One region of the Chengkuizengella sp. SCS-71B genome, then DNA from elsewhere that is predicted to be linked to it. Evidence: a T-box and tRNA genes for the amino acid it is inferred to sense, from the RefSeq annotation. Region 1 holds a T-box; the other regions hold tRNA genes.

Region 1 (2,261 bases):
CAATCTATTAATCAGTCTGACGCACTTATTGAACAAGGTGTTCGTGTTAATGAACTTGTAATTGTTAAAATTAGTAAATATCTTCACGATATGATGACTCCGCTATACCAGGAGTACGAGTAAGCGAAATAATAAATATTAAATTAGATGAGATTGATTTTGTTCGTTGTCAAATGCGAATCAACCAAGGAAAAGGAAAGAAAGACCGTATGGTTCCATTTCCTGAGTCTTTTAAAGAGTTATTAGCATTACATTGTGACAATATGAAACATAAAAATGCTGTCTACTTATTTGAATCAAGTTGGGATAAAAAATATACGGATCGTGGAATTAGAAAGATTCTAGCAAAATACTCAGAAGTCAGAGGATGCGAAGCATCCGAATTGCCAAAGCTGATGGTAGATTCGACAGACTTATACCTTATTAAAAATAGTGGAATTAAATTGACGGAGCAAGTTGAGTGTGATAGCATTGGTTTAACTTAAAACGAAAAGGCTATGATGAGAAATAGTAGGTATTAGGGATCTCACAGAGAGAAGATGGTTGGTGCGAATCTTCATTGATCTAATAGTGAAGCAGTCTCGGAGCTGTGAACCGAACAGAGGAATCTTAGTAGGCTTCAACGGAGTTCCACCGTTATTCAGGAAACAATATCGGAGATATCCCGTATTGATAGAGTGCAGAGAAATCTGAAATTAGGTGGTAACACGGACATAATAGTTCGCCCTAAGTTGACAAGTAATATGTCAGCTCAGGGCTTTTTTGTTTTATTTCTACTCGTTTGAACATCAAAATAATTTTTCCGAGAAGAAATAATAATTGAAATGGAGGTATTGAGCATGGTGAAAATGACACCGGATGAGTTAAGAAAATCATATATTGATTTTATGAAAGGAATAGGGGCTAGCCAAGTGCCCTCTTCTAGCTTGTTACCAGAAAATGATCCCTCAACGTTGTTTACAGGAAGTGGAATGCAACCTATGGTTCCATATTTATTGGGGGAAAAGCATCCGATAGGTAATGAGATTGCTAATATTCAGAAGTGTTTAAGGACAGTGGATATTGATGAAGTAGGAGATACGTCGCATCTGACATTTTTTGAAATGATAGGTCGATGGGAGTTTAAAGCAAATGAAAATAACTATAAGAAAAAGCAAATCGATGCCATTTGGAATTGGCATATTATAGAATTAGGAATTGATCCTGGCAGGCTGTATATCAGTGCTTTTATAGGAAGTGATGATTTGAATATACAGAAAGATACGGAAGCCATTCAAATCTGGTCAGAAAAATTTAAATCAGTTGGTATTGAACCTATTATTGAAGATGATCCCTATCAATATGGGGCATCTAGAGGTGGAAAAATATTCTTATACGATGAAAATGAAAATTGGTGGTGTCGAGCTGGAAGTCCATTGGATATGCCTGTTGGAGAACCGGGTGGAACTGATAGTGAAATGTTCTATGATCTTGAACCAGGCGGTGATTCACTGGATCATCCTGCTTCTGATAGCGAGAGATTTTTAGAAATTGGGAACAACGTATTTATGTGTTACAAAAAAGAAGACACAGGATTTGTAAAAATGCAAAATCCCAATATTGATTATGGAGGCGGATTAGAAAGGGTTGCAACAGCCCTTAATGATAGGTATACAAGGAAGTTTTGTGGGTGAGTTGTCTGAAGTTTATATAGATGAAGCAACAGCTTATGAAGATTTGATAGGTAATAAAAAGAAAGTTATCGAAATAGTAAATAAGGAAGAAAATCTTTTCTATAGAACTTTACAGCAAGGAGAATTTGAAATACAAAAACATAAGGGTAAAGTTACAGGTGCAGATGCCTTTTATTTTTACGAAACATTTGGGTTTCCCTTGGAGTTGACGGAAGAATTTCTAACTGAAAGTGGATATAGCATGGAGGACAAGGCGTCTTATATAGAAGCGGCAAAGAAACATGCTGAAAAGAGCAGAACTGCTTCTGTGGGTAAATTTAAAGGTGGATTAGCTGAACATTCAACAGAAACAACAGCGCTGCACACGGCATCTCATTTATTACTTGCTGGTTTAAGGGAAGTTTTAGGTGATCATGTTCATCAACAAGGAAGTAATATTACTTCAGAACGATTACGGTTTGACTTCAACCATGATGAAAAACTTACGCCAGAGCAAATAGCTGAGGTGGAAAAGTATGTGAATGATGCGATTTCATCAAAAGCAGTTACCTATATTTCAGAGCTGCCTAAAATTGAAGCGAAAGAAAG
Region 2 (2,261 bases), 1.7 Mb from region 1:
AGCCCCGTTACATTTTCGGCGCAGAGTCACTCGACCAGTGAGCTATTACGCACTCTTTCAATGGTGGCTGCTTCTAAGCCAACATCCTGGTTGTCTGTGCAACTCCACATCCTTTCCCACTTAACACACACTTGGGGACCTTAGCTGATGGTCTGGGCTGTTTCCCTTTTGACGATGGATCTTAGCACTCACCGTCTGACTCCTGGGGTTTAAAGTCTATGGCATTCGGAGTTTGACTGAGCTTGGTAACCCTTGACGGGCCCCGCACCCAATCAGTGCTCTACCTCCACGACTCACCCCCAAGGCTAGCCCTAAAGCTATTTCGGGGAGAACCAGCTATTTCCGAGTTCGATTGGAATTTCTCCGCTACCCCCACCTCATCCCCTCATTTTTCAACATAAGTGGGTTCGGGCCTCCAGTGAGTGTTACCTCACCTTCACCCTGGACAGGGGTAGATCACACGGTTTCGGGTCTACGTCAACATACTCATACCGCCCTATTCAGACTCGCTTTCGCTGCGGCTCCAGCTCTTCACTTTAACCTTGCATGCTAACGTAACTCGCCGGTTCATTCTACAAAAGGCACGCCATCACCCATTAAACGGGCTCTGACTTCTTGTAAGCACACGGTTTCAGGTTCTATTTCACTCCCCTCCCGGGGTCCTTTTCACCTTTCCCTCACGGTACTGCTTCACTATCGGTCGCTAGGGAGTATTTAGCCTTGGCAGATGGTCCTGCCAGATTCATACGGGGTTTCACGTGCCCCGCACTACTCGGGATCCACTCCGGAGAGAATGATTTTTTAGTTACAGGACTTTTACCCTCTTTGGTTCGCCTTTCCAGACGCTTCACCTAAATCATTCCTTTGTAACTCCATGTGGAGTGTCCCACAACCCCAACAGGCAAGCCTGTTGGTTTGGGCTAATCCGCGTTCGCTCGCCGCTACTGACGGAATCACTTTTGTTTTCTCTTCCTCAGGGTACTTAGATGTTTCAGTTCCCCTGGTCTGCCTCCGCTAGACCTATGTATTCAGTCTAGGGTACGTACCTATTACAGTACGTGGGTTCCCCCATTCGGACATCCCCGGATCGAGGTCTGCTTACGACTCCCCGAGGCATTTCGTTGTTCGCCACGTCCTTCTTCGGCTCCTAGCGCCTAGGCATCCTCCGTGTGCTCTTAATAGCTTAACCATTAAGTTCGATGTTTTATATGATCACTCATAATTGAGAATTCCATTTGCTAATTAATGCTTCTTTGCTTTCGCTATCTAGTTTTCAAGGAACATCAGTCGCTTGATCCACCTTTGTGGTGTTTTTTGCGACAAAAAATATCTTACCACATCTGCTTTTCTTCAGTCAACCGTTTTTTCAAACCATTTCTTGAAGTTTTTGCCTCTATGGTGGAGCCAAGCGGGATCGAACCGCTGACCTCCTGCGTGCAAAGCAGGCGCTCTCCCAGCTGAGCTATGGCCCCATAATTTAAACCCAAAAAGGTAATGGTGTGCTGCGAGGAGCACGTCCCATATGTTTAAGGGATAGTATGATGTGGTATTTTATTCGTTTTATTTATTCGGTACGTTTGTGGTGGGCCCTAGTGGACTCGAACCACCGACCTCACCCTTATCAGGGGTGCGCTCTAACCAGCTGAGCTAAGGGCCCGTACCGCTTGGCAACGTCCTACTCTCCCAGGACCTTGCGGTCCAAGTACCATCGGCGCTGGAGGGCTTAACGGTCGTGTTCGGTATGGGAACGCGTGGTACCCCTCCGCCATCATCACCAAACGAATGTATAGAGTGCCTTGCACTCTCAAAACTGAAAACGAGTGAACTGTATTCTCCATAGAAAGGAGGTGATCCAGCCGCACCTTCCGATACGGCTACCTTGTTACGACTTCACCCCAATCATCTACCCCACCTTCGGCGGCTGGCTCCCCAAGGGGTTACCTCACCGACTTCGGGTGTTGTAAACTCTCGTGGTGTGACGGGCGGTGTGTACAAGACCCGGGAACGTATTCACCGCGGCATGCTGATCCGCGATTACTAGCAATTCCGACTTCATGCAGGCGAGTTGCAGCCTGCAATCCGAACTGAGATCGGCTTTGTTGGGATTGGCTCCACCTCGCGGCTTCGCTGCCCTTTGTACCGACCATTGTAGTACGTGTGTAGCCCAGGTCATAAGGGGCATGATGATTTGACGTCATCCCCACCTTCCTCCGGTTTGTCACCGGCAGTCACCTTAGAGTGCCCAACTTCACTTGCTGGCA
Region 3 (2,261 bases), 2.3 Mb from region 1:
ATCACCCATTAAACGGGCTCTGACTTCTTGTAAGCACACGGTTTCAGGTTCTATTTCACTCCCCTCCCGGGGTCCTTTTCACCTTTCCCTCACGGTACTGCTTCACTATCGGTCGCTAGGGAGTATTTAGCCTTGGCAGATGGTCCTGCCAGATTCATACGGGGTTTCACGTGCCCCGCACTACTCGGGATCCACTCCGGAGAGAATGATTTTTTAGTTACAGGACTTTTACCCTCTTTGGTTCGCCTTTCCAGACGCTTCACCTAAATCATTCCTTTGTAACTCCATGTGGAGTGTCCCACAACCCCAACAGGCAAGCCTGTTGGTTTGGGCTAATCCGCGTTCGCTCGCCGCTACTGACGGAATCACTTTTGTTTTCTCTTCCTCAGGGTACTTAGATGTTTCAGTTCCCCTGGTCTGCCTCCGCTAGACCTATGTATTCAGTCTAGGGTACGTACCTATTACAGTACGTGGGTTCCCCCATTCGGACATCCCCGGATCGAGGTCTGCTTACGACTCCCCGAGGCATTTCGTTGTTCGCCACGTCCTTCTTCGGCTCCTAGCGCCTAGGCATCCTCCGTGTGCTCTTAATAGCTTAACCATTAAGTTCGATGTTTTATATGATCACTCATAATTGAGAATTCCATTTGCTAATTAATGCTTCTTTGCTTTCGCTATCTAGTTTTCAAGGAACATCAGTCGCTTGATCCACCTTTGTGGTGTTTTTTGCGACAAAAAATATCTTACCACATCTGCTTTTCTTCAGTCAACCGTTTTTTCAAACCATTTCTTGAAGTTTTTGCCTCTATGGTGGAGCCAAGCGGGATCGAACCGCTGACCTCCTGCGTGCAAAGCAGGCGCTCTCCCAGCTGAGCTATGGCCCCATAATTTAAACCCAAAAAGGTAATGGTGTGCTGCGAGGAGCACGTCCCATATGTTTAAGGGATAGTATGATGTGGTATTTTATTCGTTTTATTTATTCGGTACGTTTGTGGTGGGCCCTAGTGGACTCGAACCACCGACCTCACCCTTATCAGGGGTGCGCTCTAACCAGCTGAGCTAAGGGCCCGTACCGCTTGGCAACGTCCTACTCTCCCAGGACCTTGCGGTCCAAGTACCATCGGCGCTGGAGGGCTTAACGGTCGTGTTCGGTATGGGAACGCGTGGTACCCCTCCGCCATCATCACCAAACGAATGTATAGAGTGCCTTGCACTCTCAAAACTGAAAACGAGTGAACTGTATTCTCCATAGAAAGGAGGTGATCCAGCCGCACCTTCCGATACGGCTACCTTGTTACGACTTCACCCCAATCATCTACCCCACCTTCGGCGGCTGGCTCCCCAAGGGGTTACCTCACCGACTTCGGGTGTTGTAAACTCTCGTGGTGTGACGGGCGGTGTGTACAAGACCCGGGAACGTATTCACCGCGGCATGCTGATCCGCGATTACTAGCAATTCCGACTTCATGCAGGCGAGTTGCAGCCTGCAATCCGAACTGAGATCGGCTTTGTTGGGATTGGCTCCACCTCGCGGCTTCGCTGCCCTTTGTACCGACCATTGTAGTACGTGTGTAGCCCAGGTCATAAGGGGCATGATGATTTGACGTCATCCCCACCTTCCTCCGGTTTGTCACCGGCAGTCACCTTAGAGTGCCCAACTTCACTTGCTGGCAACTAAGATTAAGGGTTGCGCTCGTTGCGGGACTTAACCCAACATCTCACGACACGAGCTGACGACAACCATGCACCACCTGTCTCCTCTGTCCCGAAGGAAAGCCATATCTCTACAGCGTTCAAAGGGATGTCAAGACCTGGTAAGGTTCTTCGCGTTGCTTCGAATTAAACCACATACTCCACTGCTTGTGCGGGTCCCCGTCAATTCCTTTGAGTTTCAGTCTTGCGACCGTACTCCCCAGGCGGAATGCTTAATGTGTTAACTTCGGCACCAAGGGTATCGAAACCCCTAACACCTAGCATTCATCGTTTACGGCGTGGACTACCAGGGTATCTAATCCTGTTCGCTCCCCACGCTTTCGCGCCTCAGCGTCAGTTACAGACCAGAGAGTCGCCTTCGCCACTGGTGTTCCTCCACATCTCTACGCATTTCACCGCTACACGTGGAATTCCACTCTCCTCTTCTGCACTCAAGCTCACCAGTTTCCAGTGCGACTCGGAGTTGAGCTCCGAGTTTAAACACCAGACTTAATGGGCCGCCTGCGCGCCCTTTACGCCCAATAATTCCGGACAACGCTTGCCCCCTA

Evidence for each region. A T-box is a leader RNA that pairs with one kind of tRNA and senses whether it is charged. The one in region 1 lies ahead of VQL36_RS11315 (alanine--tRNA ligase-related protein), so its partner is inferred to be a tRNA-Ala.
Region 2: it has a tRNA-Ala gene. The T-box ahead of VQL36_RS11315 (alanine--tRNA ligase-related protein) is inferred to sense a tRNA for this amino acid. The anticodon was not compared.
Region 3: it has a tRNA-Ala gene. The T-box ahead of VQL36_RS11315 (alanine--tRNA ligase-related protein) is inferred to sense a tRNA for this amino acid. The anticodon was not compared.

The regions. Positions count from the first base shown of each region.
Region 1 is NZ_JAZHSH010000001.1:2,322,609-2,324,869, forward strand. Features, by position in the region: gene VQL36_RS11310 (hypothetical protein) at 153-485, shown strand; T-box leader at 489-732, shown strand; gene VQL36_RS11315 (alanine--tRNA ligase-related protein) at 840-1,673, shown strand; gene VQL36_RS11320 (alanine--tRNA ligase-related protein) at 1,642-2,261, shown strand, end outside.
Region 2 is NZ_JAZHSH010000001.1:4,042,875-4,045,135, forward strand. Features, by position in the region: rRNA gene VQL36_RS19715 (23S ribosomal RNA) at 1-1,189, opposite strand, end outside; tRNA gene VQL36_RS19720 (tRNA-Ala) at 1,397-1,472, opposite strand; tRNA gene VQL36_RS19725 (tRNA-Ile) at 1,581-1,657, opposite strand; rRNA gene rrf (5S ribosomal RNA) at 1,663-1,779, opposite strand; rRNA gene VQL36_RS19735 (16S ribosomal RNA) at 1,841-2,261, opposite strand, start outside.
Region 3 is NZ_JAZHSH010000001.1:57,040-59,300, forward strand. Features, by position in the region: rRNA gene VQL36_RS00300 (23S ribosomal RNA) at 1-601, opposite strand, end outside; tRNA gene VQL36_RS00305 (tRNA-Ala) at 809-884, opposite strand; tRNA gene VQL36_RS00310 (tRNA-Ile) at 993-1,069, opposite strand; rRNA gene rrf (5S ribosomal RNA) at 1,075-1,191, opposite strand; rRNA gene VQL36_RS00320 (16S ribosomal RNA) at 1,253-2,261, opposite strand, start outside.